One region of the Actinoplanes sp. NPDC051861 genome, then DNA from elsewhere that is predicted to be linked to it. Evidence: riboswitches for the same ligand, from Rfam matches in the RefSeq annotation. Region 1 holds a riboswitch; the other holds the start of a gene.
The links. Region 1 has a riboswitch for cyclic di-GMP ahead of AB0M02_RS31325 (Calx-beta domain-containing protein). Riboswitches for the same ligand answer to the same signal wherever they lie in the genome.

Region 1 (10,610 bases):
TGACGATCACCAACGACGACACCGCGCCTGGATTCACGGTCACGCCCGATGAGACGGTGGCTGAGGACGGCACCGCGTCGTTCACGGTGACACTCGACGCCCCAGCGGTGTCCACCATCGACTTCACCGCGGTGATGGCGAACGTGTCGACGACCGGTGGTGACTACACGGCTCCGCCCGGCACGTTCCAGATCCCGGCGACACAGACCACCGCGACCGTCAACGTTCCCGCCGTCGACGACACAGCCGATGAGGCCGACGAGACCGCCACGCTGACCATCGACCTCGATGGTTCGGAGAACGACGCGACCGGCGGCCCGATCGCCCGGACGGTCACGATCACCGACAACGACGACCCGCCCACAATCGCCCTGGCACCGATCACCGGCGCGGAAGGCGAGACCAAGGCGATCTCGGCCACGGTCACCGGATCGGCGCAGGCTCCGGTCGCCTACACCGCGACCGTCACCGGCGTGGCCGGCACGACCGCCGCTCCCGGCATGACCAACCCGGTGCAGGCCGCCGATGTCGACGGCAGCGGACTCACGCTCACCGGCAACCTCGCGCCTGGCTCCGGCACCCTCAACCTCGGCAACCTCGTGCTCGCCGGCGACGCGATCGACGAGGAGGACCAGACCGCGCAGGTGTCGATCACCCTGGCCGGGCAGCAGCCGGTCACCACCACGGTCACGATCTCCGACGACACGAACAACCAGACACCGCGGATCGTGTTCGGCGCGGCGCCGACGGTCGCGGAGGAGGCCGGGACGGCCACCGTGCCGGTCGGGCTGAGCTGGGCGGGTCTAGGTGGGAACACCGCGACCTCCACCGAGAAGACCATTACGGTACGCGCGGACACCGCCGACGACTCCGCGACGCAGCCGAGCGACTACGCGGCTGTCGTCAACCGTACGGTGACGTTCCTGCCGGGTGACGTCGCCGAGGACGTCGTCGTGACGGTCGCGGACGACCAGGCGCACGAGCTGACCGAGCAGTTCGACGTCGGCCTCTCCGCGCCGAGCGGCGACGCCACCGTCCCGGTCGCCGACACGGCGGTGACGATCACCGACAGCGACGCGAAGCCGACCTACACGGTCTCGTCGGAGACGGTGAACGAGGGCGGTACGGCCACCGTCACCGTCACCCTCGGTGCACCGGCGGCCGACGACATCCCGATGACCGTGTCCATGGTGGACGGCACCGCCACGCTGGCCGGCACCGATTTCAGCACCCCGACCGCCGCGCTCACCGTCGACAAGGGCACGTCGACCGCAACGGTGCAGGTCGCGAGCCTGAACGACGACCTGTACGAGGGCCCGGAGAGCGCGACGGTCCGGGTCACCCGCGACAACGACGACCACGCGGCCGGTGGACCGGTCGACGGCACGCTGACCATCAGCGACACGGACCCGGTGCCGGTGATCACGCTGAACACCGTGGAGGACGCCGAGGGCGCCACGGTGAACGTCACCGCCACACCGGACGGCGTGGCGCAGCGGACGATGAACTACACGCTGGCCGCCGCCGGTGACTCCGGCGGCGGCGCCAACCCGGCGGAGAGTGGCGACTTCACCGCCTCGCTGACGGGTGTGAGCATCCCCGGCGGGTCCCCGGCCGGCGTACCGGTGGCGCTGGGCACGATCGGCCTGAACGCCGACGCGGTCGACGAGGCCACCGAGACGGTCAAGGTCACCGCACACAACGACGACGCGGCCACCGCCGACGTCTCGTCCACGTACCGCGTCACCGACGACCCGGCCGACCTGCCGCCGGCCGTCTCGCTCGGCCCGGTCTCGGTCTCCGAGGCGGCCGGGTACGCCGACGTGCCGGTGAGCCTCGCCTACGGCGGCGGCAACGCGGCCACCTCGACCGAGCAGGCCGTCTCGGTCAACTACCTGATCATTCCCGGAACCGCGGGGCTCGGCGACTTCGGCCCGACCGCCTCGCCGAACCCGCTGGTCATCGCGGCCGGCACGGCGAACGCTGTGGTCCGGGTGCCGATCGTCAACGACTCGGCGGCCGAGGAGAGCGAGTCGTTCCAGGTGGTCGCCACCCAGGCGGGGCCGGCCGGCGCGACGATCAGCACGGCCGCCGGTACGGTCACCGTCTTCGACAACGACGAGGCGGGCAGCGACGGCGGCGGCACACCGGGCGGCGGGACGCCCGGAGGCGGCGCACCCGGTACCGGCGTGCCCGCGTTCTCGGTCGCGAGCACCGCGTCGACTGTGGAGGGTTCCGGCCCGGCCACGGTCGAGGTGACCCTGGACGCCGCGGCCTCCAACGACGTCGACTTCACCGTGACAGCGGCCGACGGCACCGCCACCGACGCCGCGACCGGGCCCGGCGGGGACGACTACGACGCGCCCGCCACCACGCTGCGGATCCCGAAGGGCAGCCTCGGCGCCACCGTGACGATCCCGGTCCGGCAGGACGCCGTGTACGAGGGCAACGAGAACGCCCGGATCACCGTGGCACTCGCCGCCGGTGAGCGCGACGCCAGTGGCGCGGCCCAGTCGAGCGCGGTGACCGTCACCGACGACGACCCGCGGCCCACGCTCGACCTGATCGCCGTCACCGCGGCCGAGGGGGAGAGCATCGAGGTACGCGGCACCGTCACCGGGACAGCCCAGCGCGATCTGGACCTGGACGACACCACCGCCGCGGCCGAGGACGGTACGGACGACTCGGCGGAGCCCGCCGACTACGACCTCACCGGCCTGAACACCGTGCTGCGGGCCAATACGCCGAGCGGCAGCGGGATCAACCTCGGCACGATCCGCCTGGGCGACGACTCCGTCGACGAGGACACCGAGACGATTCCGTTCGGGGTCGGCGGGGCTCGGGTGGCGTACCGGATCACTGACGACCCGGACGACGTGGCGCCGACCGTCTCGATCAGCGACGCCGACACCCGGGAGAGCGCCGGAGCGGTCGAGCTGACGGTGTCGCTCACCTTCACCGGCGGCACGACCGGGACCGAACGTTCCATCGCGGTGCCGTGGCGCACGATCGCCGGTACCGCCGACGCGGGCAAGGACTTCACCGCGTCGAGCGGCACCGTCCGGTTCACGCCGCCGGTCACCGCGACGACGATCTCGGTGCCACTGCTCAAGGACAACCGCAACGAGTCCGAGCAGGAGTTCACCGTGCAGCTGAGCAGGGCGCAGCCGGCCGACGTGGCGGTCACCAAGTCGACGGGTACGGTCACGGTCGCCGACGACGACAAGCCCAAGGCGCCGACCCTGAACATGCCGTCCGCGGTCACCGGCACCCAGCGGGTCGCCGTCACCGGTGCGGCGGGCGCGGGCGCCAAGGTCGAGATGCTCAGCGCACCCGGGCCGTCCGGCGGGACGTGGCGGGTCGTCTACACCACCACGGCCGACGACAACGGTGACTTCAGCTTCAAGCCCAACTTCACCATGGGTTACCGCGTCCAGGTCCGCTCCGCCGGCCTGACCTCGCCGGTACGCGTGATCCAGGTCCGCCAGGAACCGACCGTCGCCGCCTCCTCGACCTCTCGCGGTACCGCGTCCGTGACGGTCACCGGCGACCCCGATCGCGCCGGCCAGACCGTCACCGTGCAGCGGCAGTCGGGCGGCAACTGGCAGACCGTGGCGACCGGCCGGCTGGACTCCGACGGCACCTACAGCACCACCCAGCGGAGCCTGCGATCCGGCAGCACGTACACGTTCCGGGCGGTCGTGGCCGCTACACCCTCGCTGGGCATTCTCGCCGGTGTTTCACCGACCCGGCAGGTACGAATCCGATGAGGTGAGCACGACGTGAAGGGCGGTCCACGCGGGCCGCCCTTCACGCGTTTCACGGCCGTCCCGCAGAGGGTGATAGAGGTCATGTGAAGGTTTTTATACCGAAAAACGCGTTCCGCCGGTAACCGGTTGATACGCCGGTTAGATTACGGAAGGCGTCGCCTCACACGGATCTTTCATCCGGTGTTTGCGCTGCTGAGGACCGGTTTCAGGCCGGCGCCCCGACCGCCCCAAGGTGCGGTACCCGAACAGGCAAACCCGTCGCGAGGCGGGGACGCAAAGCCAGGGGCCTCCCCGCTGGAGGTTGCCCAGCCGCCGAAGGAGTTAGGAAGAGAATGCGTCATCGACCCATCCAAGCGGCGCCGCGAGAGCGGGTGCCGTTCACGCTCTGGGGACGGAAGCGGGTCCGGCAGGTCTTGGCGACTGTTGCCGCCTCCGCCGCTGCCCTGGTCCCCGCTACGTTCATCGCGTCACCCGCATATGCGGCGACCATCCCGAACCTGACCATCACGCCAGCGGCCAACTGGGAGGGCGGCAGTATCGCCTTCAAGGTCACCTGGACCGGTGCCGCGACGAACGCGAACCAGATCAACTTCACCGTCGTCAGCGGCGGTGCTACGCCGGGCACGCCGACGACTGACTACAGCACCACACCGGATGTGACCTCGGTCGCCGCCAGCGGCTTCCCGGGCACCACCGTGGGCGGCGCGAACTCAGTCATCGTGACGGTGACGACGACCACCGCGGGAACGGCCACCGAGGGCGACGAAACCTTCCTGCTGCGTGCGACAGAAGCCGTCACCAACAATGTCACCGATGCGGTCGGCACGATCTATGACCTGCCGGCCTCCGCTCCACGGCTCGACGTCTCGGGTCCGGCCACGATCGCGGAGAGCGCCGGAACAGCGCCGATCGTCGCCAGCATCGCCAGCCCGCTGGACCACGACATCACCATTCCCGTCTCCGCCGCCGGAACCGCTGTCAACGGGACCGGCACCGACGCGACCTCGACGGGTGGTGTGACCCGTGACTTCACGGCCCTGGCCGCGGACGCGGTGATCACCATCCCGGCCGGCACGACCAGCGGCTCGATCTCGCTCGCCATCAACGACGACACCGTCGACGAGCCGGAGACGCAGTACGTCCGGGTGACCATCGCTCCCAACACGCCGACCGGCGTGACCAGCAGCGGGACCCTGACCGCGGACGTCGGGATCACCGACAACGACGCGGCTCCGACGGTCACCATCGGCGACGCCGCGGCGGTCAACGAGGGCGCGAACGCCAGCTTCCCGATCAAGCTCTCGGGGCTGTCGGAGAGTCCGCTGACGGTCGACTTCGCGACGCAGAACGGCAGCGACACCGACAAGAGCCGCGGGGCTTCCGCACCCGGTGACTACACCGCGGTGCCGGCGACCCCGGTGACCATTCCGAAGATGACCCAGACCGTCTACCAGGCGGTGGCCACTGAGGACTTCGGCGTCGGTGCCGACACCGTGCTGGAGGGTACCGAGACGTTCACCGGCATGATCTCCAACCCCAGCACCGGTCTCACGCTGGGCACGATGACCAGTGCCACCGCAACGATCAAGGACCTGGACTCGCCGCCCAGCGTGGTCGTGACGGACATGACCGCCGGCAACGGCAACCCGCCCATCGACGTGCTCTTCGACGAGGGGTCGAGTACCACCACCAACGCCGAGATCGCGGTGAGCGTCATCCTCGGCGGCACGACGCGGGAGACGCCGCTGCGGCTGGACTACAGCTTCACCGACGCCACCGCGACCAACGGTTCCGACTACATCGGCACCGCCGGCTCGCTCACCATTCCCACGACGGCGACCGGAACCTGGACCGGCAAGATCCCGGTCAAGATCGTCGGCGACACCACGTACGAGGGTGTGACCTACGGTGCCGGCCGGGCCGAGTCGTTCACGCTGACGCTCGCCAGCGCGAACAGCACGCTCGGCGGCCTCGGCACCCAGACCGTCTACATCGTCGAGGGCACCGACGACGCCCAGCCCACGTGGACGACCTCGGACGTCACGGTGGTCGAGGGCAACGAGGGCCAGACCATGGCCCGCATCCCGGTCGCCCTGAGTGGTCCGGCCGGCGTGGACGTCCTGTTCACCGCCGACTTTGCCGCGCAGACCGGCAGCGCGACCGAGACCGGTGTCAACTCCGGCACCACGGTCGGCGACAACGACTACGACCTGCCGGCCTCCAAGTCGGTCACCATCAAGAAGGGTGACAAGACCGGGTACATCGACGTCCCGATCAACGGTGACGCGGTCTTCGAGCGTGACGAGGCGTTCGGCGTCGTGTTCACCACGGCCAGCACGAACGTCAACAGCACCCCGAGTGCCGACGTCGCGCACAGCGCCCGGGTCTCGATCACCAACGACGACGCCAAGCCGACGGTGAAGATCAACGAGCTGGCCAGCGGCGAGGGCACCACGGTCCGCGTGATCGGTACGCTCTCCGGCCTCTCGCAGTACAACTACACGCTCGGCCTCACCACGGCCGGCGCCGGTGACAACGCCGCGACCGCCGGTGCCGACTACGAGGTTCCGTCGACGCTGCCCACCACGGCGATCCAGATCACCCGTGGCCAGACTGCGCTGACCGACTCGAAGCTGGCGGAGTTCTACCTGCTGCCGGACGACATCGACGAGGCCACCGAGACGTTCGGCGTCACGGTCGCGGAGACCTCCGCGTCGCCGCAGGGCTTCACGGCGAGCACCGGCACCTTCCGGATCACCGACGACCCGGCGGACCTGCCGCCGGCCGCCAAGATCCGGGACGAGTCGATCGGTGAGTGGGAAGGCTCGGTCGACGTCCATGTGGACCTGGAGTTCGACGAGAACACCAAGTCGACCACGCAGACGATCAAGATCCCGTGGTGGACCGAGGACGGCACCGCCACGGCCGGCGACGACTACAAGTCGAAGCGCGGCGAGCTGGTCATCCCGCCGGGCACCTCGACCGCCGAGGTCAACGTCGAGATCCTGAACGACAAGCTGAAGGAGGCGGAGGAGACCTTCCGTGTCGAGCTCGGCAGCCCGACCAGCCCGACCGGCGCCTCGGTCAAGAAGGGCACCGGCACCGTCACCATCAAGTCCGAGGACACCGCCAGCCCGGTCACGCCGACCATCAGCGTCGCCGGCCCGGCCAGGGGCGCGGGCATGGCCACCATCTCCGGCAAGGTCGAGGCGAACGCCGCGGTCGAGCTCTGGGGTGCGCCGGTCGCCGGCAACGGTGAGCTGAAGTGGCTGGTCAACGGCAAGGCCGACGGTGACGGCATGTACAGGTTCACCCGCTCGATCTCGACCGGCTACCGCTTCGCGGTCCAGTCGCAGGAGATCAACTCCGCGGAGCGCGCGGTCAAGATCACCCAGAGCCCGGCGTTCTCGGTGAGCTCGACCAAGGGCAAGCTGACCGTCTCGGTCACCGGCAACCCGAAGGCCTCCGGCCAGGCGGTCGTCGTCCAGAAGATGAGCGGCGGCAAGTGGGTGACCGCGTACAAGGGCACCACGACCGCGGCCGGCTTCAAGAAGACCTACACGGTCAAGTCGAAGACCAAGCTGACGCTGCGGGCGTTCGTCGCGGGTAACACCTCGGCGGGCCTCAACGGCGGATACTCGGCCTCGAAGGCGATCACCATCAAGTAACACGCGGGACCAGTGAGAGAGGGGCGGCCGCCGGCCGCCCCTCTTCCTGTCAGTCCACCTCGGCGACGGCCTGCGCGAACTGCGCGGAGTAGAGCCGCTCGTAAGCACCCTTCGCCGCCATCAGATCGTCGTGCGTGCCCTGCTCCACGATGGAGCCGTTCTCCATCACGAGGATCACGTCGGCGTCCCGGATGGTCGACAGCCGGTGCGCGATGACGAAGCTGGTCCGCCCGGTCCGCAGGTTGCCCATGGCCCGCTGGATCAGCACCTCGGTCCGGGTGTCCACCGACGAGGTCGCCTCGTCCAGGATCAGGATGCTCGGCTCGGCGAGGAACGCCCGCGCGATGGTCAGCAGCTGCTTCTGACCGGCGCTGACATTCGACCCTTCTTCATCAATTTTCGTTTCATATCCGTCAGGGAGTGTGCGGACGAACCCGTCGACGTGTGCGGCCTCCGCTGCTCGGAGCACGGCGGCCTGATCAAAATCATCCGCGCCATAGGCCAGGTTCTCCGTGATGGACCCGCTGAACAGCCACGTGTCCTGCAGCACCATCCCGATCTGCTCGCGCAGCTGCTCGCGAGGCATGGTCGCGATGTCGACGCCGTCCAGCAGGATCCGCCCGGACGTCACGTCGTAGAACCGCATCAGCAGGTTGACCAGCGTCGTCTTGCCGGCACCGGTCGGTCCCACGATCGCGACGGTCTGCCCCGGCTCCACGGTCAGCGACAGATTATCGATCAGGGGCTTGTCCGGCAGGTACCGGAACGACACGTTCTCGAACGTGATGCGTCCCCGTACCCCCGGAAGGTCCAAAGGCTCCGGATCGGGGGACTGCTCCGGCGCGTCCAGCAGCGCGAAGACCCGCTCCGCCGACGCCACACCGGACTGGATCAGGTTGGCCATGCTGGCCACCTGGGTGAGCGGCTGGCTGAACTGCCGCGAGTACTGGATGAACGCCTGCACCTCGCCCAGCGTCAGCGTCCCGGACGCCACACGCAGGCCGCCGACGACGGCCACCAGCACGTAGTTGAGATTCGAGATGAACATCATCGCCGGCTGGATGAGCCCGGAGATGAACTGCGCCCGGAAGCTCGACGCGTACAGATCGTCGTTGTGCCCCTGGAAGACCTCGGCGGCCTCGTGCTGCCGCCCGAAGACCCGGACCAGCGCGTGCCCGGTGAACATCTCCTCGATGTGCCCGTTGAGCTTGCCGGTGGTCTTCCACTGCGCCACGAACTGCGGCTGCGACCGCTTGCCGATCGCCGCGGTCAGCCACACCGAGACCGGCACGGTGATCAGGGCGATCAGCGCCAGCAGCGGCGAGATCCAGAACATCACGCCGAGTACGCCGACGATCATCAGCTGTGCCGTGACCAGCTGAGCGAGTGTCTGTTGCAGGGTCTGCGAGATGTTGTCGGTGTCGTTGGTGGCCCGGCTGAGAACCTCACCGCGCGGCTGCTTGTCGAAATAGGACAGCGGCAGGCGGGCCAGTTTGGCCTCGACCTGAGCGCGCAGGTCGTAGACGGCCGCCTGCACGGCCTTCGTGGTGAGCCGGCCCTGGAAGACGCCGAACAGCCAGGCGCCCAGGTAGATCACCACGACCCAGGCGAGGATCTGCCCGAGCCGGGTGAAGTCGACTCCCTGCCCGGGAACCACGTGGTCGACCGAGGCGACCAGGTCGGCCTGGGTCGTGTCACCGCGTTCGCGCAGTGCCTCGGCCGCCTGCTCCTGGGTGACGCCGTCCGGGATCATCCGGCCGATCACCCCGGCGAAGATCACGTCGGTGGCCTTGCCGAGCAGATAGGGCCCGAGCACCGACAGGAAGACGCTGACGACGCCGAACAGCATCACGAACCCGATCACGACCCGCTGCGGCTTGAGCAGGCCGAGCAGCCGTTTGGTGGAGCCCTTGAAGTCCTGGAGTTTCTCCGGTGGGCCGCCACCCATCATCATCCGGGCCGCGGGCGGCCCGCCAGGCGGTGGTCCCGGTCTGCGCGCCGGCGCCGTCATGCGTCTTCTCCGATCAAGAGCTTCAGATGTACGGGAGGAGCACCGCGCCCGGTCATGCCGCCGCCTCCGCCGCCGTGAGCTGGGAGAGCACGATCTCCCGGTAGGTCGCGTTGGTCTCCATGAGTTCGTCGTGGGTGCCCGTGCCAACGACCTTTCCGTCGTCGAGCACCACGATCCGGTCCGCGTCGCGGATCGTGCTGACCCGCTGCGCCACGATCACGACGGTCGCGTCCGCGATGTAGTCGGTGAGCGCCGCCCGCAGTGCCGCGTCGGTCGCGTAGTCCAGCGCGGAGAACGAGTCGTCGAACAGGTAGATCTCCGGCCGGTGCACCAGCGTGCGGGCGATCGCCAGCCGCTGCCGCTGCCCGCCCGAGACGTTGGTGCCGCCCTGCGCGATCGGGGCGTCCAGTTGACCGTCCATCGCCTCGACGAAGTCCCTGGCCTGGGCGATCTCGAGGGCCTGCCACAGCTCCTCGTCGGTGGCGTCGGGATTGCCGTAGCGCAGGTTGGAGCCGACCGTGCCGGTGAACAGGTAGGGTCGCTGCGGAACCAGGCCGATCACCCGGGACAGCAGGTCCGGGTCGAGCTCGCGCACGTCCACGCCGTCGACGAGGACCGCGCCGTCGGTGACGTCGAACAGCCGGGGGATCAGGTTGAGCAGGGTGGTCTTGCCGCTGCCGGTGGAGCCGATGATCGCGGTCACCTCCCGCGGGTGAGCTTTCACCCGTACCCCTGAAAGCACTGCGGCCTCAGCCCCCGGATAGCGGAAACCGACATCTCGCAGCTCGAGTTCCCCATGCCGGGTCAGTGTGTTGATCGGCGCCGCAGGCGGCGCGACGCTGGGCTCGGTGCCCAGCACCTCCTCGATGCGCTCGGCGCAGACCTCGGCGCGCGGCACCATCATGAACATGAACGTGGCCATCATGATCGACATCAGGATCTGCATGAGATAGCTGATGAACGCGGTCAGCTGGCCGACCTGCATGGCGTCGGAGTCGATCCGGTGCCCGCCGAACCAGAGCACCGCGACGCTGGACAGGTTCACGATCAGCATGACCGTCGGGAACATCAGGGCCATGATCCGGCCGACCCGCAGCGACACGTCGGTGAGCTCGTCGTTGGCAACCCCGTAACGCGCCCGCTCGTGCTCGTCGCGGACGA
Region 2 (10,610 bases), on a different contig from region 1:
TCACGTTCGCAAGGATTGACGAGAGGCGACGGACTCGTTGTCCGTGCCGCACAGTGTCCACTCCGGACGGTCACATGGCAAATATTCCGTACGTCGCCCACAGCTCACCGAGAGTGGCGAAAATTGAACGACTCTCATCGATTTTTCAAGATCGTGACTTTAGGCTGCCTTAAGAACGGAGTACCGGACTGGCGCGTCGCACGCGGCATTCCGTAACGTGCCGGGCATGGCATTTCGGAGCTGGGTGAAGCTATTGGCCACAACCGCCGCGGCGGCAGCAGTGGTCGGAGCCGGCCAACTCGGCATCGCCTACGGGCTCGGTATGGTCCGCCTGGACCTTGATCTCGATGTGACTCTACGTGATCAATGGACGGCGCAACTGGCCTGGGTCGCCTGGATCACGATGACCGCCGCGGCGTTCGGCGCCATCGTCGGCACAGGCCTTCGCCCTCGGTGGCGACCACAGCAGGTGGGCATGGGCGGCGCGCTCGCCATGGGCATGGCGGGCGGCCTCGGCGCCCTCGCGGTGCTTCCGCTGACCATGCAGCCCGCGCGGGCCGCGCTGATCGACGGCGTACGCCCGGTCTTCGTCATCGGCGTCTGCGCCGGTCTCGCCGCGGCCGTCGGCATCTTCGCCGCCTGGGCCGCCGCGGCCAAGGCGGTGGCCCGGTGGAACCTGGCCACCCTGACCGTGCTGGTCTGGATCGTCGCCCTCGTCTCCGTCACGCCGTCCCTGCTGCCCGGCCGCACCCCGGAAGCGCCCCGCCTGGGCGTCCTCGGGGGCAGCCTCATCCCGGAGGCGGTCGCCGACCGGACCCCGTTCCTCACGATGCCGGTGCTGGCCCTGCTCGCCGGGCTGATCCTCGGCTGGGTGGCCCGTGGCCGGCGTAAGTCGACCCTGGCCGTGGCACTCACCGGGCTGGCCGGTCCGGCCCTGCTCACCGTCGCCTACCTGATCGCGGGCCCCGGGCAGGACGGCGCCGGTTTCGCCTTCAGCCCGTACTGGGCGGCGATGATCGCCAGCGGCGCCGGCGTGCTCGGATCGGTGCTGGCCGCGATCGTGCGCGGCGCTCCCGAGTCGAGCCCGGCCGAGGAACTCGGCAGGCCCGGCGGTTCACCCTCCAACTCGTCGGCTCCGCCTTCGTCCGAGCCGTCCACCGGCAACGCGTCCCTACCTCAGCGGCACGCGCCGAGCCAGTCCGCGATCGCCGCGGTCGCAGCGGCGGCGGCACAGCGTCCCGAGGCACAGCTGCGCCCGTCGGACACCGGGGTCTTCTCGGTGGCCGAGCGCCCGCATCCGCTCGCGGATCTCGCCAACAACGTCCCGGCCAACGCGGTCGGGTCACCCTTTTCCTCGGGTACGGGTACGCCCTTCACCCAGCAGCCGGAGGAGCCCCGCTTCTCGGGTCAGCAGGCGCCGGCCGCCCCCGCACCGAACCCGCGCCGAGGCTGGCGCACCCGTCGTTCCGCCCCGGAGAACCCACCCGCGCCGGCACCGTCGTTCAACGGTTTCGCCGCCCCGCAGCCCGCGCCGCGTACCGGCGTCGACACCGCTCCGGCGCAGCGCACGCCCCTGACACCCGACTCGATCCTGCCGCCGGAGGGCAGGGACTCCGAATACGTCAGCTGGGTGAACAGGCTGGGCAACTCCTGAAATATCGCTGAACGCCGATGGAATGACTGGACCGGGAGGTACCGCCGAGCCACCACGCCGATGACGATTGTCGATGTCCGGGTCTCATCCCCCACTCGACGGCATCGGAGTCCGAAACGTCATGGTGTCCCGAATCGGCCGGTTCCTCTCCGGCCTCACCCTGGTCCTCGCCCTCGCCGGCACCGCCCTCGTCGCACCCGCGGTGGTGGCGCCCACGCACACCGACGCGGCACAGGCGGCGGTCTACAACAGCTGCACCATCAGCCGCTGCTCGGCGGCCCGCACGGCGTTCAACGGATGGGCGTCACTCGGTTGGCCTACCACCGCCGGGTGGTACTCGTGGCCGTACGGCAACTACAACTACACCGGCGGACGGTTCTACAACCGCGAGGGGCAGCTGCCCTCCGCCACCTACAGCGAGTACGACGTCTACTCACGGAACCGGGGGGCGGCGCGGGACGCGTACCGGATCGTGGTCAACCGGAGCACCCGGGTCGCGTACTTCACGCCCGACCACTACGTGAACTTCTACCGGCTCTGAGCAGTAACGTCGCGCCCCGTCCCGTTTGCCGGGGCGGGGCGCAACCGTTTAGCACCCGCACCGGTTTCAGGTGCGCAAATCGAATAAAAGTCTCGCCCTAAGTCTTAGCCCGCCCATGCCACGGCCGAACAACCTGGCGCAAGCAAATCGAGCATCCGCTCGGCCGATAAACGCAAACCCGGCGCGAGCCGGGGACGCAAAGCCAACGGGGCCCACGAGGCCGGCTGGGCTACCGACCAAGGGGAGACATACATGCGCAACCTTCTTCAGCTGCTGGGCGGCGTTGCCGTCGCGGGTGCCGTCGCAGCCGGAACGACCGCCTTCACCGCCTCGGGTGTGACCGACGGAACGTCCTCCGTCATCGCCGGCGGTAAGGTCTCCGCGGTCGCCATCACCGGTGCCGAACTCGACACGCTCGACTTCGTCAACACGGACGCGACGAACCCGGACCGCATCAACGAGATCAAGGTGACCGCCCACGTCGGCGCGTCGACGGCCGTGACGAGCGCCAACGGCATCGTCTCCGTCAAGGCCAACACCGTCACCGGTACCGGCGCCACCACCTGGCTGACCTGCACCGAGAGCGGCGGCACGTGGACCTGCGCCGACGGCTCCAACTACTGGAACAGCATCACCACCGTCGACGTCGCCGTTAACCTGGTCTGACGTACAGTCCGGCGGCTTCCGCCGCCCGGCTGTCACTGCTCTGCGATGACGCCGGACCGCCAGACCGCCGGAGTTTGTCATTCAGGTTCGAGCACGACGCCTCGCCATGGCCGCCATCCTCGTGATGGCGGCCATTGGTGCATGGGCGGTCAACACGGGCCGCCTCTCCTACGTCGTCACGCAGGGCAAGAGCATGCAGCCCGTCTACTACGCCGGCGATCTGGTGCTCATCACAAAGCCGGATATGTACCAACAGGGCGATATCGCCGCATACCATGGTGCAGGCGGCCAGATGGAGGTCCTGCACCGGATCATCGGCGGCAACGCCGAGACCGGGTTCGTCTTCCAGGGTGACAACAACAAGGACGCCGATCCCGACAAGGTTGCCGTCGATCAACTGATCGGCCGGGCCGCTCTCCACATCCCCAAGGTCGGCACCGTATTGCAGCCGGTGCTCAGCCCCACGGGTCTGGGCATGATCGGCTTTCTGTTCGTCAGTGGCGGCACGGCCGTGGCCAAGACCCGAAGAGACATACCCCGGGGCCGCCGGAAGAAGAAAGTGAAGGGCATGTCTGGCCAAGGCGGCTCGATGGCGATGGCCACGGCGATCTTCAAGGCCGTCAGCCGCCTGCACCCGGCGCTCCGCGTGCTCGCCTACGCCACCGTTGTTGCGGGCGTTCTCGGCTTGGCCCTCGGGGTCCTCGGCTACATGAAGCCGGCGACCGAGACGGTCCGGGGCAGCGGCAAGGCCGGCGAGGCGATGACCTTCTCGTACTCGGCCGACGTACCGCTCTCGCCCGCCTACGACGGCACGACCGTCTACTCCCCCGACCCGGTCTTCCGAAAGCTCGCGTCGGTGGTCAAGCTGCAGATGTCGTACCAGGGTGAGCCCGGCCGCATCGAGGTCAACGCCCGCCTCTCGGCGCAGAACGGCTGGCACACCACGGTCAACCTGTCGCAGCCGAAGCAGTTCACGTCGCAGCGCTACCTCGACGCCGTACTCTTGGACCTCGACACCCTGGAGAAACGCGCCATCGACGCCGGCAAGGCGATCGGCGCGGACATGGGTGCCATCACGCTGGCCATCACGACGAGGATCGAGCACAACGACGGTACGGCGTTCGAACCGCAGATCGCGCTCAACCTGGCACCGCTCCAGCTCACCCTCGCGAGCGGCCCGGAGAGCCTGCTGGTCGACCAGAGCAGCGGCGCGACCGGGTCGAGGGTCCAGGACCGGCAGATCGGCGCGTTCGGCTACGACGTCGTGACCGCGAGCCAGGCCCGCAAGTACGCCGTGTACCTGCTCCTGGTCGCCATAGGCGGCGCCGTCGTGATCGCCATGATGGCGCTGCGCCACGTGCCGCTGCGCACCCGCGCTCAGATCGAACGCCGGTACCCCCACCTGATCGTCCCGGTCGAGCCGATGGCCAGCCCGCCCGGCAAGCCGGTGGTCCTCGTCGACACGTTCCCCGCCCTGGTGAAGCTCGCCGAACGCTACGGCCAGATGATCCTCACCTGGACCCGCCCGGACGGCTCCGACGACTTCATCGTCCGGGACGAGGGCATCACCTACCGCTACCGGATCCAGCCGAGCATCACGGAACCGGACGCCCCGCCGATCATCGCGGAGCCCACCCCTGCCGCACCGCCACGGACACCACGGTCCCGCAAGGCGACGCCGGTCGAGGGCCCTGCCCCGGCCGCCGCCCTACCGGCCGCCCCCGAGTCGCCGTCCCCGGAGCTGGCAGCCCAGGAGCCACCAGTCCAGGAGCCGCCAGTCCAGGAGCCGGCAGCCCAGGAGCCGGCAGCCCAGGAGCCGCCAGCCCAAGAGGCGATTGAACCCCTGCCCACCGAGGCCCAGATCATCGAGGCGGAGCAGGCCGAATCAGAAAAGACCGAAACAAAGGAAAAGTCCGAGAAAGCGGAGAAGCCTGAAACAGGCGACAAGCCCGATACGGAAGAACCGATCGCTGCTCAAGAAAAGACCGAGGAATCACCCGAGGCCCAGAAGCAGCCCACCGAATCAGCACCCACTAAAGCTCCCGCTAAACGATCCCGGCGCCCCCGACCCAAGCCCACCGTCCCCGCCGAACCCGTGGCCACCCCCGAACCCTCGGCCGATTCCGCCCCGGTCACCGACACCCCCACCCCGGCAAAGCGCACCCCACGCCGCAAGCCGAGCCCCCGCAAGGCCGCAAAGCCAAAAGCCACCCCACCCCCCGAGCAACCCGACCCCCAGCAACGCGAACCGAAACAGCCCGAACCGAAACAGCCCGAACCGAAACAGCCCGAACCCACCACCGACCCCGACGACACCGCCCTCACCACGGTCGCCGAGATAGAACGGAAAGCCGTAGAAGACCTCGCCCAACTGAACAAGCCCATCCCCGAACCCGAACCCAAGCGCGAGCCCTTCTACGACTTCCTACCCCCTTCGAAGCGCCCAACCCCCTAACCAACCACAGGCAGGTAAACCCGCCCCCCACCCTCCACGAACTCCTCCGACTTGGCCTTCATCCCGGCAGCCCGCAGCTCATGACTGATCTTCATGGAGCAGAACTTCGGCCCGCACATCGAGCAGAAGTGCGCGGTCTTCGCCGGCGCCGCGGGCAGCGTCTCGTCGTGATAGGCCCGTGCCGTCTCCGGGTCCAGCGCCAGCTCGAACTGGTCCTCCCACCGGAAGTCGAACCGCGCCCGCGACAGCGCGTCATCCCACTCCTGAGCCCCAGCATGTCCTTTACCCAGGTCAGCCGAGTGGGCCGCGATCTTGTACGCGATCATCCCCGCCTTGACGTCCTCCTTGTTGGGAAGCCCCAGATGCTCCTTGGGAGTGACGTAACAGAGCATGGCCGTCCCGAACATCCCGATCATCGCCGCCCCGATGGCCGACGTGATGTGGTCATAGGCCGGAGCGATGTCCGTGGCCAACGGCCCAAGCGTGTAGAACGGCGCCCCCGAGCACAGCTCCTGCTGCAGATCCACGTTCTCCTTGATCTTGTGCATGGGTACGTGTCCGGGCCCCTCGACCATCACCTGCACGCCGTACTCCCAGGCGATGTGCGTCAACTCCCCCAACGTCCGCAGCTCCGCGAACTGCGCCTCGTCGTTGGCGTCCGCGATCGACCCCGGGCGCAGCCCGTCACCCAGGGAGAACGTGATGTCGTACTCCCGGAAGATCTCGCACAGTTCCCGGAAGTGCGTGTACAGGAAGTTCTCCCGGTGCTCCGCCAGGCACCACGCCGCCATGATCGACCCGCCCCGCGACACGATCCCGGTGACGCGTTCGGCGGCCAGCGGCACATAGGACAGCAGCACCCCGGCATGGATCGTCATGTAATCCACCCCCTGAGCCGCCTGCTCCAGAACCGTCTCCCGGAACAGCTCCCAGGTGAGCTTGAGCGGATCACCGTTGACCTTCTCGAGCGCCTGATAGATCGGCACCGTCCCGATCGGCACCGGCGAGTTCCGTACGATCGCCTCCCGCGTCTCATGAATCCGCGGCCCGGTGGACAGGTCCATCACGGTGTCCGCGCCCCACCGCGTCGCCCACGTCAGCTTCTCCACCTCCTCATCGATCGAGGAGGTGACCGCCGACGTACCGATGTTCGCGTTGACCTTCACCAGGAACCGCGACCCGATGATCATCGGTTCGGACTCCGGGTGGTTCACGTTGGCCGGCAGCACCGCGCGCCCCGCCGCGATCTCCTCCAGGACGACCGCGGGCGACACCCCTTCCCGCACCGCGACGAACTCCATCTCCGGCGTCACGATCCCGGCCCGCGCCGACTCGAGCTGGGTCCGCCCGGTCCGCCACGGTTTCCGCAGCGGGGGCAGTCCGTCCACCGGTTCGCTACCCGGCCCCGACGTGTCGTAGAGCCGCACCGGCGGGTGGTCCCCGGTCAGCACGACCTCGGTGAACGGCACCCGGATGTCCGCGCGCGGACCCTCCACATAGACCTTGCGTCGCACGATCCATACCTCCCCAAATAGTGATAAACACGGCGTCGATGGGCAGCAGAGATCCCCGCTTCGGGGCCGGCAGCCCTAGATCGACCAGCCGAAATGGTCCAGCGGCCCGGGTCCGGCACCCAGCCGCCACGCACTGCCCCCGAGCAGCCCGCGATGCACGTACTCCTTGGCCGCCCGCACCGCATCCGGCACCGTGTCGCCCGCCGCCAGCCGCACCGCGATCGCCGACGAGAACGTGCATCCCGATCCGTGGTTGTTCCGGGTCGGCACCGGCGAGCCCGGCAGCAGCACCGTCTTCCCGTCGTGGTGCAGCACGTCCAGCGCCAGCTCACTGCCGGTCACCACGACGGCGCGCGGCCCGAGCTCCGCGAGCTCGGCCGCAGCCGAGACCATTTCCTCGGCCGTCTCAACGGGCCTTCCGAGGAGGGCGCCAGCTTCGTGCCGGTTCGGCGTCAAAATGCAGGGGTACGCGAGGAGCACACCAACCACAGCCGCCTCTCCCAGCCGGCTCCCCGCCGTGGCGACGAGCACCGGATCCACAACCAGGTTCGGCAGCTCCGCCGCCCGCGCCGCGATCACCTTCGCCACGGCCGGATCCGAGATCATGCCAACCTTGACCGCCGCCACCGTCAAATCGGAGAGCACCGCGTCCAACTGCGCCGCCACGCTCTCAGCCGGCACCGGATGAATGTCCGTCACCCCAAGCGTGTTCTGCGCCGTGACAGCCGTAATCACCGAAGCCCCGAACACCCCCAAAGCCGCAAACGTCTTCAAATCCGCCTGAATCCCAGCGCCCCCACCGGAGTCCGACCCCGCAATCGTCAACACCACCCGAGGCGTCACCGCACCTCACCCGCCTCACGAACACCGGACAACACCTCACGGACGCCGGCGAACCCTCCACGGACAGCAGAGAACGCCGCACGGCCACCGGAGGACCCTCCACGGACACCGGAGGACACCTCACGGACACCGGCAGACCCTCCACAGACATCGGAAAATGCCTCACGGCCACCGGCGAACGCCTCCGACAACTCCCGCGCCGTTACCTCCGGATCCGGCGACCGCATCACCGCGCCCATCACCGCGATCCCCGCCGCGCCGGCCGCCGCGCACTCCGCCGCCTGCCCCGCCGACGAGATCCCGCCGAGCGCCAACCACGGCACCCCCGCCCGCGATGCCGCCCCGGCTGCCCCCGGCGCACCGAGCGCCGGCCCATACCCCGGCTTCGACGACGTCGGATAAACCGGCGAAATCGTCACATAGTCCACACCCGACAGATCCTCGGTCCCGTGCCACGACCGGCCCACCAACTCCACCCCCGCCGGCACCGGATCACCGCCGGCGAGATGAACAGCCGCGCCACCCAGCGGGTCAGGACCGGCAACGATCAGCCGGCCCGGTGGCACGACAGACCGGAGTTGACCGAAAACGGCCGCGCGTTCGGCGTACCCAAGATCTTTCTCGCGAAGGATGACCCACTCGGCGCCGCCGCGGACGACGGCCCGGACCACCTCCGTCAACGGCCTCGCGGCGGACCGCCGATCGGTGAGCACGACGAGCCCGCCCGGCGTCACCACACCGGAATCCCCTCGTCCTCAGTGGACGCGACCGCGTGATGACGACGCGGAATGCGCCCCGCAGCTCTGGCCAGCCGCCCGGCCGCGACCGCGTGCCGCATCGCCGCCGCCATCGCCGCCGGATCGTCGGCCCGGGTGATCGCGCTCGCGATCAGCACCGCGTCACAGCCGAGTTCCATGGCGAACGCCGCGTCCGAGGCCGTGCCGATGCCCGCGTCCAGCACGACCGGCACGTCGACGCTCTGCCTGATCAGCTCGATGTGGTGCGGGTTGGAGATCCCGAGACCGGAACCGATCGGCGAGCCCGCCGGCATCACCGCGGCGCATCCGGCGTCCGCGAGGCGGCGGGCCAGGATCGGGTCGTCGGTGGTGTACGGCAGAACCGTGAACCCGTCTGCCACCAGCGTCTCCGCCGCGCGCAGCAGCTCCACCCCGTCCGGCAGCAGGGTCCGCTCGTCACCGATCACCTCAAGCTTGATCAGCTCCGTCTCGAACGCCTCCCGCGCCATCTGCGCCGTCTTCACCGCGTCCCCGGCCGTGTAACAGCCCGCCGTGTTCGGCAGTACCCGCACGCCCAGCCGGTCCAGCATCGGCAGCAGTCCCGGCCCGGCCGCCTCCACCCGGCGCAGCGCCACCGTGACCAGCGTCGTCTCGGACGCCCGGATCGCCTCTTCCAGCGCGGCCAGGCTGTTCGCACCACCCGTCCCGAGAATCAGCCCGTTGGCTGGAAGAAAGGCCGACACGGAAGCCGGTTGAGAACCCGGCGAGAACGACGACATCTCAGCCTCCCTGCGCGGCGGTGAGCACCTCGACCCGGTCGCCGTCGGCCAGGTCGACCGCGGACCACGTCGAACGCGGCACCACCGTCCCGTTGACCGCGACCGCCACCCCACGACTCGCCTCGGTGATCTCGGCGACCAGCACCGCCACCGAGCACGTGTCGGACCGGCTCTCCAGCCGCCCGTTGACTGTCAGACGCATCCGAACCTCCCAGGTCCGCGACGAAAGCATCGAGTCAGGCACATCCGAACCTCCCCGGTCCGCGAAGGGAGCATCGAGTCAGGCGCATCCGAACCTCCCGGGTTCGAAGGATTCGAGCAGGGGATCCGCCGATCCGGTGAGCACCAGTTCGGCGATGAGCCGCGCCGTGATCGGCGCGAGCAGGACACCGTTGCGGTAATGGCCGGCCGCCACCACGATCCGGCGGCTGCCGTCGAGGAAACCGAGCAGCGGCGCGTTGTCCGGCGTACCCGGCCGATGCCCCACGGTGAACTCGGTGATGTCGTGTTCGGCGAGCCCCGGCACCAGGTCGAGCGCCGCCCGCAGCAGCTCGTGCACCCCGCCGGCGGTGAGCGTGTGATCGGTCCGTTCCTCCTGGGTCGCGCCGATGACGACCTCACCGTCCGCACGCGGCACGAGGTAGACGTGCCGCCCGTCGGCCATCCCGTCGATCACGTGCCGGAGCAGGCCGGGTTCACCGCGCAGGCGGATCATCTGGCCCTTGACCGGCCGAATCGGCAGCCCGGTGAGCGCCGCCGTGCCGCAGCCCGCCGCCACGACGACCACGTCAGCTTCCACTTCGGACAAGTCGGAAATGTTTTTTCTGACGACAGCACGGGCCAGACGGCCGCGCAGAACCGCCACGACCTTCCGTGGGTCGACTTGCCGCTCAGAGGGCGCGAAAACCCCGGCCCGGACCCGTGGGGACAGCGCGGGTTCCCGGTCACGCAACTGCGACCCGGTCAACGGGGTGAGCTTCTGGTGCTTCCACTCCCGGGCCGACTCCGCGACGTCATCAGCGGTCAGCGCGACACCGAGCGTTCCGGCGTCGTCGTACCCGACGTCACCGAGGCCCGCGGCGTACGACGGCCACAGCTCGTTGGCAGCGTCCAGCAGCCGGGTGAGATGCGGGTACTCAAAGGTCGACTCCCCACCCGGCGCCAGCATCCCGGCCGCGACGTGCCACGCGCCGCCAGTGCCCTCGGGCGCCGTGTCGTAGACGGTGACATCCGCCCCACGCCGGACGAGCTCGTCGGCGATCGCGAGTCCGATGATCCCGGCACCGACAACGGCGACCCGACCGATGCCGGCCACATCGGCGCCCGCAGCCACGTCGGCGCTCGGAGCCATGCCGGCACCCGCGGCGATCCCCGGCTCGTTCATGGCAGGACCGCCAGGAACTCCGCGACCGCTCCCTTCG

Region 2: another riboswitch for cyclic di-GMP. It lies ahead of AB0M02_RS07930 (hypothetical protein); the one in region 1 lies ahead of AB0M02_RS31325 (Calx-beta domain-containing protein).

The regions. Positions count from the first base shown of each region.
Region 1 is NZ_JBFAYE010000015.1:9,810-20,419, forward strand. Features, by position in the region: gene AB0M02_RS31320 (Calx-beta domain-containing protein) at 1-3,770, shown strand, start outside; cyclic di-GMP riboswitch class I at 4,009-4,087, shown strand; gene AB0M02_RS31325 (Calx-beta domain-containing protein) at 4,103-7,438, shown strand; gene AB0M02_RS31330 (ABC transporter ATP-binding protein) at 7,488-9,449, opposite strand; gene AB0M02_RS31335 (ABC transporter ATP-binding protein) at 9,502-10,610, opposite strand, start outside.
Region 2 is NZ_JBFAYE010000002.1:258,089-268,698, reverse strand. Features, by position in the region: gene AB0M02_RS07940 (hypothetical protein) at 227-1,654, shown strand; gene AB0M02_RS07935 (ribonuclease domain-containing protein) at 1,776-2,195, shown strand; cyclic di-GMP riboswitch class I at 2,357-2,432, shown strand; gene AB0M02_RS07930 (hypothetical protein) at 2,448-2,861, shown strand; gene AB0M02_RS07925 (signal peptidase I) at 2,968-5,316, shown strand; gene thiC (phosphomethylpyrimidine synthase ThiC) at 5,313-6,830, opposite strand; gene thiD (bifunctional hydroxymethylpyrimidine kinase/phosphomethylpyrimidine kinase) at 6,906-7,673, opposite strand; gene AB0M02_RS07910 (thiamine phosphate synthase) at 7,670-8,410, opposite strand; gene AB0M02_RS07905 (thiazole synthase) at 8,404-9,189, opposite strand; gene thiS (sulfur carrier protein ThiS) at 9,191-9,391, opposite strand; gene thiO (glycine oxidase ThiO) at 9,470-10,573, opposite strand; gene AB0M02_RS07890 (thiamine phosphate synthase) at 10,570-10,610, opposite strand, start outside.